One region of the Thermorhabdus hydrogeniformans genome, then DNA from elsewhere that is predicted to be linked to it. Evidence: riboswitches for the same ligand, from Rfam matches in the RefSeq annotation. Region 1 holds a riboswitch; the other holds the start of a gene.

Region 1 (5,373 bases):
CAAACCAATATAAAAATTATACCATAGATTGATACAAATTTTTATTCAATTTTAATTTGGAATTTAATAAAAGGAGGACGCCTGATGGAACTAAACTTAATTGTTGAAAATCAACTGGGAACGACAAAAGGGACGGCGGTGGAGGCAGCGGTCACCCAAAATTATCAGGGTGAATGTATGGAAGTGGGTTGGTACCTGGCAGCGGCCCGTCAGGCTCAGAGAGAAGGATTTGCGGAGGTGGCGGAGGTATTCAAAACCATTGCGTGGGAAGAAGCAGCCCATGCTGCACGATTTGCGGAGTTAAACGGGGAGGTAGGTACCACCAGGGACAACCTGGAAAAAGCCATAAATGGTGAGCAAAACTCCAACCGCACCAAAAGAGAAGCCGCCGTCCTGGCAAAACAAAATAATATCGACGAAGCTCATGATGTATTTGATGAAGCTGCGAAAGATGAATCCCGCCATGCCAGGGCGCTTAAAGGTATAAAGGATAGGTTGTTTATGGGTCTATAGAGTAGAAATTCGGTGATGTTGTTGCCTGGGGCAATACACATCACCGAATTTGCTATCGATTATAAAAATCGGGTCTATATGTTTTTGAGGAAAGATTTGATTTTTATAAAAAATTAAGTGTATTTAAACTTGGGCTTCGTTTGTGTATAATTAGCTCTGGGTGATATGCATGTCCACTCTCTGGGGGTATGCCAGCGAGCTTATAATTAAATACGGTTACTTCGGCCTTTATCTTAGTTTGCTGGCTGAAGGGACGGGATTGCCGCTGCCCGTTCAGTTACTTTTCATGGCGGCGGCCTACTTCGTTAAAATAAAAAAGATGTCTTTGATTAATGTCATCATAATTGCTACAGCAGGCAATTTATCGGGGAACATCCTAGCCTATTATCTGGTGTATTACGGGGGCAGGCCGATTATAAAAAGGTTAAACATATTTTTGAAGATAAAGGATGAGGATATATATAAAATAAAAAACTGGTTTAACAGATATGGTGGTCTTACGAATATGGTCAGCCGCTGGATAGGTATAACCAGAACACCGGCCATATGGGCTGCTGGCCTGTTTCGCATTGATTTTTTTTCATACGTGCTTTTTTCTTTGATTGGCGATTTTTTGTGGGCCGTTTTCTGGATTGTATTTTATATAAAAATGTACGACAATATGCGGTTGCTCCTTGGGCTGCCTTTGGAGTATAAATTGGTCGCCGTGGCGGTTTTTCTAATATTTATTTTTCTGGCGTGGGACATATTTCTTAAGTACTTCAGAAAGGGCCATGCCGGTTAGGGAATTCTAAAAGGCTTTGAATTAGGCTCCTTATATTTATGAGGAAATCCTCTACTTGTTAAAATGGGCGGTTTGGAGTATAATAGAGTAAAATTTATTGCATCAACAGGTGCCGCCGAGGTTAAAAGGGAATCAGGTGAAAATCCTGAGCGGTCCCGCCACTGTAACCGGGGATGAACTGCTAATGCCACTGGGAAACCGGGAAGGCGCAGGCAAGATGATCCGGAAGCCAGGAAACCTGCCTGTTGATAACAGGTACGAGCCTTCGAAGGAAAGGGGGAGTACGTATGCTGGTAAGCGTTAACCCGGTTTTTTCAAAGGAAGGCCGGGTTATTTTATTTTAAATTTCAACCAAAACTTAAAATCAGGAGGTAAAAATCAAAACGGCGGGGAATGCCGTTGGATTACAATCATGAAAAATAAGGTTTTACGGTCGCTCATATGCATATTTGTAATAGTTTTGGTAGCGGCTTTGGTCGCCGGATGTGGCAGTTTGAATAACGGCGGGAAAAAAGCAGAGGAAATATCATCACAGGATAATAATAAAGAGGCCGTATACCCGCTTACGGTAAAAGACCAGATGGGCCGGGATGTCACGATAGAAAAGCTACCGGAAAGGATCATATCCCTGGCTCCGAGCAATACCGAGATCCTTTTTGCACTGGGCCTTGGGGAAAAGGTGGTCGGGGTTACCGATTATTGCGATTACCCCGATGAGGCCAAGACAAAGGAAAAAATCGGCGGTTTTGCGGACCCCAATATGGAAAAGGTGATTTCCCTTAAACCGGACCTGGTTCTGGCCACCGGGATGCACCAAAAGCCGGTGGAGCAACTGGAAAAGCTCAATGTGCCGGTTATAGTACTCAATCCCGGGAATATCCAGGATATGTTAAACAGTATTGAAATAATAGGTACAGCCACCGGAAGACTTGTGCAGGCCAAGGAGCTGGTAAGTTCTTTAAAAGCCCGAATTAATAATGTGGAGGGCAGGGTGGCAGGCCTTGCCGAGAAACAGCGGCTTAAAGTGTATTACGAAGTATGGCCTTCACCATACACTACTGCTGGACCCGGCACTTTTGTCAATGACATTATAGAGAAGGCGGGGGGGCAAAATATAGCCGCCGATGCGGATAAGCAGTACCCGCAGTACAGCCAGGAGATGATTATCGCCAAGAATCCCGATATTATAATTTTCTCGCACCACGGTTCCACCCGCCAATCGGCTGATGATATATTGAAGCGGCCGGGGTGGGAAAATATCAGCGCCATAAAAAACAAAAAAGTCTTTTATGTGGATGAAGACATAGTCCAGCGGGCTACGCCCAGATTGGTTGACGGACTTGAGCGGTTTGCGGAAATTATTCACCCCGAGCTGTTTAAAAAATAACTGGAGGCAATGGCATGACCGGGAGGTCTCGTGGGCAGGATTTGGCAGAAAACATAATTTCTAAAAAAATGGATTTTAGATATAGCAGGATATATATGATGGTTATTAGCGCCATAATTTTAGGCGGCATTTTTTCGCTGCGGACAGGTTCGGTTGACATCGATCCCGGCCGGATTATAAAAATATTGCTTCACCGCCTGCCTTTTATCGGTCCTGGAATACCTGTGTCCTGGTCAAAATCCGAAGAAGCCATAATACTGCAATTGAGACTCCCGCGAATCGCACTTTCCTTTTTGGTCGGGGCGGAGCTTTCGGCAGCGGGAGTCATTTACCAGGGTATTTTTAGAAACCCCATGGCAGACCCATACGTTATAGGGGCGTCGGCCGGGGCTTCTCTGGGAGCTACCCTTGCCATCATGTTTTTTTCCGGCCTCAGAATTATCGGGGTGGGCTCAGTGCCATTTTTTGCCTTTCTTGGAGCTTTTGCGACGATTTTTATAGTTTACAGCATAGCCGGCGTTGGTGGGAGAACTTATTCCTTTACCCTGCTGCTATCAGGTATTGCCGTTAGCAGCTTTATTTCAGCACTGGTGTCTTTTTTCATGTATTTCAGCGACCAAAAACTGCACCAGATATACTTCTGGCTGCTGGGCAGTTTTTCATCCCAGGGGTGGAGCGAAGTGCTTTTGAATCTGCCTTATGGAATTGCAGGCTTGGCTCTTGGCGCGTTAAATTTACGGGCTTTAAACATACTGCAGCTGGGCGAAGATACGGCCTTTTTTACCGGTGTGGATACCGAACACTTGAAGAAAATAAGCCTGACCTCGGCGGCCCTTCTGACGGCTTCGGCCGTGGCGGTGAGCGGGGTCATCGGTTTTGTGGGTTTGATTATTCCTCACGTCTCCAGGATTACCATAGGACCTGATCACCGCAGACTTTTCTGGTTTTCGGCTCTTGTAGGAGGCCTTTATCTCATGCTGGCCGATACATTGTCCAGGGTGGTGATTGCGCCTACGGAATTGCCGGTGGGAATACTGACTGCGCTGTTCGGCGGGCCGTTTTTTCTCTACCTGCTCTTAAAGAAGAAAAACAGAGACTACAGGCTATAATCGGAAAGAGGGGAAGAAAAGTGAAAATCACCTTTATCACCGGGGGGGCCAGGAGCGGCAAGAGCCGGTTTGCCGAGAAAAAGGCGATGGAATCGGGGCAGAAGGTCGTTTATGTCGCCACCGCCCAGGCACTGGATGAGGAGATGGCCAGGAGAATAGCACTGCACCGGGAGAGAAGGCCCATCCACTGGGAGACCATTGAAGAGCCCAGGTATGTATCAAAGGCTTTAAGGGAGATAGAGAATGGCGAAAAATTCGTGAATTTTAAAGTTGTGTTGATAGATTGTCTGGCCCTTCTGGTGTGCAACTGGCTGCCCCTGGAAGAAGCAGAAAATCCCGAATTGTGGGAAGGGTTGAGAAAAGATCTTCTGAAGGAGGTCCGGTCATTAATAGAAGCGGCGAAAAGCATGAAGCAGGAGGTCATAATTGTCTCCAATGAAGTGGGTCTCGGCATTGTGCCAGAATATCCTCTTGGCAGGCTTTACAGGGACTTGCTGGGGGAAACTAACCAGATGATGGCAAACGCCGCCGACGAGGTCTTCTTTATGATTTCGGGTATACCTTTAAAGATAAAATAATCAAAAAAATGCGGTTTGTTAAGAAGGAGTTTTTATGATAGGTAAAGCCCGTTGTCCAGGAAGCTGCGGAGAAATTGTGCAGGGGGTCTTGGGAACCCGGAATTTTTTGATAACGTGCCCCATAGCCCTTTATTCCGAAGTTTCAGTGGAGCTTTCAATTGAAAAAAGCCATTTTGTCAATTCAATTAATCGCCATAACAGTACTGATAATATTAAAGCCCGACGGGCGGCCCAAAAAACCCTGGAATATTTCGGGGCCGGCAACTTTTCCGTAACCCTAGCCATTAACTCGCAAATTCCCCGGGGTATAGGTTTATCTTCCAGCACCGCCGATATAACGGCCACATGCCTTGCGGTGTCGGCGGCTCTGGGTGAGAAAATTTCACCTGCCGCTATTGCCGATATAGCCCTGTCCATAGAACCCAGTGACGGCATAATGTACGGCGGGGTGATGATTTTTGATCATATCGAGGGGAAATGGCGCGAAAGGCTGGGCGAACTTCCGGGTTTAGAGGTTTATATCATAGATACCGGAGAGATGGTGGATACCCGTAAATTCAATAATCGTGAGGATTTAAAGGAATTGAACATGAGAAAAGAACCGCAGGTAAGGGAAGCTCTCGAGCTTGCAAGAAATGCGTTCGATAAGAATGATATAAGCCTTCTCGGGGATGCCATGATAAAAAGCGCCATGGCTCACCAGAGGATTTTGTTTAAACCTCATTTGTCTGATATCATAGAAATCGGGGAGAAATACAATGCCCTTGGAGTAAATGTGGCTCACAGCGGTTCTGCGATAGGAGTTTTTTTTCGTAAAGATTATATATTGCCGAAAGAGTTTTTTTCGGAGTTAAATAAAATAATGAAAAAACACGGAAAAAATTACAGGATTATAAGAACCAAGACCGACAGCTCCGGACCCAGAGTGTTGATCGGAAAGAATAATAAATGTGATGCGGCCATTTTGTAAGTTTTGCAGCAAAAACATGTTTCCAATACATC
Region 2 (5,373 bases), on a different contig from region 1:
TAGCGCAAGAAAATACACGCAGGAAACGAGGCCTATGGACCTGAAAAACAACAACCCCGCCGTCTTCAAACCCCCGTATGTCACGCCGATTCTCATGTTGAACACCGCAAAATCCATCAACATATCACTTCCGGCAGGCAATACATTTATCACTACGGCCGGAATGCTGATTAAAAGAAAAAATATCGGGGGAAAAAGAATTTTTAAATAAACCCTGACCGGAATCTTTGCTTTAAATACCAGCACCGCCGCAACAATGAAAATAACCGCCATATTTACATATATATTGGGAACAAAGCAGAGCACCCCGGAGATAAAAGCAAAAGCCAGTTTCTCCCCCGGATGCACACTTTTAAGTCTGTTATTATATGCAAAATTATCTATCAGCATTTTTCCTCGCCTTTAACTGACCGAAATAGTAACCTATGAACCCCGCCCCTATGGCAGCTTGAAGGGCAAACAAAAGGCTTTCTATCTCGCCGCTGGGAGGCTCCCATAGTGGTTTAAACCACGGCTGGTAACCGGATTTTACCGCAAGGATGACTTCCTCCGCCTTGCCATCGGCACCTCCGAACTCAGCGCCTTTTAATATAAACAGCGGAAAGACTGCAAGTAGTATTACAAGCAGAGCAAGAAATAAATTTTTTAGTAAAAGGTCTTTACTCTTCATAACGACCCTCCCCTGAAATCACCGAAAGTCCGGTAAGCATATCCTCGTTATACGCAGACAGCAGGTTTATCACCATCACGGTCAAAAGCCCTTCACTTATGGCCAGGGGCACCTGGGTAACCGCAAATATTGCCATAAACTTCATAAAGGATACGGCAAATCCGCCGGTATCGGCCGGAAATGCCAGAGCCAGCTGGAAAGATGTGGTCACATAAGTAAATAAATCTCCCAGAGCGGCTGCCAGGAAAACCGAAAGCCGTCCAGACCGGCCCATCTTTTTTATGCTCCGGTAGACTATATATGATACAAAAGGCCCCACCACCGCCATGGAAAAAATGTTTGCTCCAAGAGTTGTTATACCGCCATGGGCTAAAAGTAATGCCTGGAAGAGAAGAATAATACTTCCCAGCACGCTCATGGCCCACGGCCCGAACAGGATGGCTCCCAGGCCCACTCCGGTCGGGTGGGAACAGCTGCCCGTCACCGATGGGAGCTTAAGTGCAGATAGCACAAAGGCGAAAGCCCCGGCAAAACCCAGGAGCATTTTCAATTTAGGGTTTTTATTTACCAACTTTCTTATGGAGATTAAACCGAGTATAATAAACGGGAGTGCCAGTAAATCCCAGACAATGGCCCACTTTAATGGTAAAAACCCCTCCGTTATGTGCATGGCAAAAACCTGCCGCGGTAAAAACCACAGCATTAAAGCAGCTGCAAATACTTTTTTAATCAAAATCGTTACCTCCCTCTTTTGAATAATCTTCATCAGCTATAACGAAAAACCCCTTAACTACGAAAAGTTAAGGGGTTTTATGTCGAGTTGAAATGCACATCAACACACCTCCCTATCTCTCGTAGGTGAGTGTATCCGGATGCAGGCAGGTCTCCTGGCTCAGGTTCATCGCCGCCTTATGCCTTCCCGGTTTCCCAGTGGCGTATTATAAGGCGGCTCACCTTCACAGTGGCGGGACCGCGCGGGATTTTCACCCGACTTCCCTTTTAAGTTTAATCCTGAGGATTAAAACACCTGCATCTCAAATATTCTATTTAAACTTTCACGCCGTTGATGCAGCACCAGCGAATGATTAAAACGTAATGACTTGCTTTTTAAAGACACTTTAATTATCTATCATTTTTAATTTATTATACTAAATTCTGGTTAAAAAAGCAATAAGCAGGGTTTCGCATGCAATCCGGCAAAAATCTTATCTATTTAGCCATCTTCTTATCCTTTAATACCTATAATCACATATTTTTCTTCATCATCTATTACAGTTTCCACTTTTAACCCGGCCGACTGCATATAGGCCGCCACCTGCAGGCCGGCGGGCAGAATGTCCGAAGATACGGCTTTATCTAGAGACCGGTGCAGGCCGTTTATCTTTTCCCTGCTTTCGGAATGGCATATGATGAGCTTGCCTTTAGGATTTAACAGGGAGGTCATTTTTTTAATGCTTTGTTCTTTGTCGGAAAAATGCGGGAAGGAAGAATAACATATTATAAAGTCAAAGGAATCGCGGGAATTATAATTCATAATGTCTCCAGCGACAAAATCCACATTCGGAAAGTCTCTTTCCGGAAATTTTTCCCTGGCCCTTTCCACCATTTTTTCCGCGATGTCAAGGCCCACAATGCGGCCGGAGCGCCCTATTTTTTCAATTATATAAGGAACCAGCACTCCGGTGCCACACCCCACATCTAAAACACAGGCACCTTCTGATAAATTTATCAGATTTATTATTTCCGCCAACTTGAACGGATCATGTGTTACTTTATTGTCCCACTCAGAAGCCAAATTGTTAAAAAAATCTCTCTGAGTCAACACCATTTTTATCACATTCCTTTAAATTTTATGCGGTTCATTTTTCCTGCTGCCGGTTACAATCAACTTTACGAGGATCGGTAAAAGAATTAATTGAATGGCTATTCCGGGCAGCGCCACCACAAAAAGCCCGTAAGTAAATTTTACAAAATTAAAGGTTTTGCCCATGATAACGGCAGCGATAATCCAGTTGCCTACAATAGATACAAATCTCCCGGCAAGCATTGATGTTATCAAAGACGGATAGATTCCCAGCCTGAGTTTATTATAAGCTACAGACGCAACGAACCCGTATGTAAAAAGTTCTGCCATCATACCAAACACCCCCGGCACCGGCGGCATGGAGGTAAACAGGAAGCTCAGGAAGGGGGTAATTAGTCCTACGGCTCCGGCGAATTGCCAGGGCAGCATAAAACCGCCCAAAAGTACCGGCAGGTGCATGGGCAAAAAGATTTGCCCTCCCATCTTAAAAGAGTGAAAAGCTATAGGTAAAAGGATACCGATGGCTATCAGCAAACCGGAAGTGGCAAGATTATAATTTTTTGATGGCATTTGAGATACCTCCTGATGATTTTATTATTTCAAGGCATACACAAAAAACTTTGATAAAACAAAAGACCATGAAGCCCTGACGGATTCATCCGCCATAGACCTTCATGGTCATGCTTTCGTATCTTCATGATACCTGCTTTCGTTTTTATTATATGATATTGTCTATTTTCTTGTCAATCTTTTCTATGAGGTTTAATTAAACTGGCAGGATTGCGGACCTTTTCTGAAAGCCTGTTTAAGTCAATCTTATTTATGACATTTAATTAAATCCGTATTATTTAGAGCCATGACTATATCCCTCAAAACCTCCGCCGGTCCTGAGGAATTACAACGCCGAAAGGGATTCCGAGTTCCCTGACAACTCCTGCGGCCAGCTTCAGGTCGTTTAGCCCGAAGGGCGTGGGTTCGGTCACCAGCACGCAGTAATCGGCTCCGGATACAGCATTTATCATGGGGCACGACGTGCCGGGAGGCGAGTCGATTATAACAACTCTTAGATTTTTATCTTCGAGGCAAGCCTCGAAGTTATTTAAACGGTAGATTTGATGAAACTTTGTGCGGCATCCATCTTGCCTGCTTGCGGGCAGATTTTCTGCCGCAGTCGTTATAACCACAGGGCCGCTTTTAATCCTGCTTTTCACTTTCTTGATTACCGGTGGAGCCAGAACCGAGCCAATGGAAAGGGTCCCCTGGATAAATTCCATACCTCTGGCAGTTCCCCGTTCCACAAACCCTATTTCCTTATGAATTTCCGTTATGGCTCCGGGAGGACAGAGCAGGCTGCATCCCCCGCAGCCGTGGCAGAGTTCTTCAAATACCAGTATCTGTTTGCCCAGGTCGGCCAGGGCATGATAGGCGCATATTTTGGTGCAAATTCCGCAGTGGGTGCATTTATCGGAATCTATGGAAGGCACCGGCAGGGTAACAGGCTCCTTTTCGGTAAATTCAGGCATAAGGAAAATATGGGCATTGGGCTCTTCCACATCGCAGTCCAGTAATGCCACCGGCATATCATCTTTTAATGAAAAGGCAAGATTTACGGCCACCGTGGTCTTCCCTGTGCCGCCTTTCCCGCTGGCAATGGCAATTATCATGACTTCACCGCCATTTGGAAAATAATCTTGTGCGTCAGTGGGAGCAATGCCCGCTGTGATCTCCTTCTCCGTGATCGCACAGATTGCCGCCGCCCGCCATATTCCCTTTGAGATATTCCCGTATCACATCGTCCACCCGGCCGGATACACCGGTTATGGTTGCAATTTTATTCTGGGCAAACAGTTCCCGAGCCCTTGGGCCCATGCCCCCGGCTATAATGCAGTTAACCCCTAATTCTGCCAGATACCCGGGCAGGAAGCCGGGCTGGTGACCCGGATTTTCAATTACCAATTTCGAGTTTATCCTGTTTTGCTTTTCGTCCACATCATATATGGTATACTGGGGACAGTGCCCGAAATGGGCCGAAACCATATTCCCATCGGTGGCTATGGCTATCTTCATGATAAAATTCCTCCAAATCTATAGATTGATTAATATGAGTGTGGAACTTAGTGTAGAAAGTCGCTCTTCTGCCGGAAATGGTTCACTTTTTGTCGTTTTACATATGCGGTGTTGTCGTGGGGCCAGAAGCCATGCTCAATTTGCCTTCTCTATAATATTCCACGGCTTCTCTGACGCTCATAGAATTGGTGGTAAATACTTTTATTCCGGATTCCGTCAATACCCTCATGGCGTTGGGGCCCACATTCCCCGTTATAAGGGCGGAAACCCCCTTATCAACTATGAACTGGGCTACCTGAACACCCGTGCCATGGGTGCCGCCCGTATATTCATTTTCCATGGCTTCAAATTCCTCAGTATCCGGGTCAACAAAAATAAAATACCTGCAGCGCCCGAATCTCTCATCCACCATGGAATCCAGATCACTGCCTGTGGATGTAATCGCAACTTTCATTCTCAGTCCCCCGCTTAGTTTAATTTTGGGTTATCCCTTTCTTTATCCAAAAATGCCCTCTCTTTTTTTCGCCAGAAGAAAGTTAGATATTCTGTTTTGATTGTGATATAATAGATTTGAGCTATAATATAATTTTTTATCGATAATCATCCTACTTTACAAAGTCCGGCAGGGGCAGGCCGCCACCCGCCCCCTGCCGGTAAGCTCATTTTATTCCCGGCCTTTTTCTTCATCAAGGCCTTCTTTTTTTGCCCTTTTGAGCTGTTCCAGTCTCTCTTCTATTTCTTTTAGCTGCTCTCTTAAGATTTCGGCCTCTCGGGAAAGGACCTCTGTCTCATACTTTTGTTCATCCCCGGCGGCAGGATATACCGCTGCGGG

Evidence for each region. A riboswitch is a leader RNA that binds a small molecule or an ion and turns the genes downstream of it on or off. The one in region 1 is predicted to bind cobalamin.
Region 2: it holds a riboswitch for cobalamin, as region 1 does, so the genes downstream of both, ACKX14_RS04405 (energy-coupling factor ABC transporter permease) here and ACKX14_RS04845 (ABC transporter substrate-binding protein) in region 1, are expected to answer to the same signal.

What each region holds. Positions count from the first base shown of each region.
Region 1 covers NZ_JBJYKD010000007.1:24,346-29,718, forward strand. Annotated here, with positions in the region: gene ACKX14_RS04835 (ferritin-like domain-containing protein) at 85-513, shown strand; gene ACKX14_RS04840 (DedA family protein) at 683-1,297, shown strand; cobalamin riboswitch at 1,388-1,557, shown strand; gene ACKX14_RS04845 (ABC transporter substrate-binding protein) at 1,710-2,684, shown strand; gene ACKX14_RS04850 (FecCD family ABC transporter permease) at 2,699-3,793, shown strand; gene cobU (bifunctional adenosylcobinamide kinase/adenosylcobinamide-phosphate guanylyltransferase) at 3,814-4,371, shown strand; gene ACKX14_RS04860 (GHMP family kinase ATP-binding protein) at 4,406-5,341, shown strand.
Region 2 covers NZ_JBJYKD010000006.1:63,481-68,853, reverse strand. Annotated here, with positions in the region: gene cbiQ (cobalt ECF transporter T component CbiQ) at 1-390, opposite strand, end outside; gene ACKX14_RS04410 (energy-coupling factor ABC transporter substrate-binding protein) at 377-670, opposite strand; gene ACKX14_RS04405 (energy-coupling factor ABC transporter permease) at 660-1,373, opposite strand; cobalamin riboswitch at 1,531-1,716, opposite strand; gene ACKX14_RS04400 (class I SAM-dependent methyltransferase) at 1,896-2,498, opposite strand; gene ACKX14_RS04395 (ECF transporter S component) at 2,514-3,044, opposite strand; gene ACKX14_RS04390 (P-loop NTPase) at 3,344-4,138, opposite strand; gene ACKX14_RS04385 (NifB/NifX family molybdenum-iron cluster-binding protein) at 4,173-4,541, opposite strand; gene ACKX14_RS04380 (NifB/NifX family molybdenum-iron cluster-binding protein) at 4,639-4,995, opposite strand; gene ACKX14_RS04375 (DUF5320 domain-containing protein) at 5,206-5,373, opposite strand, start outside.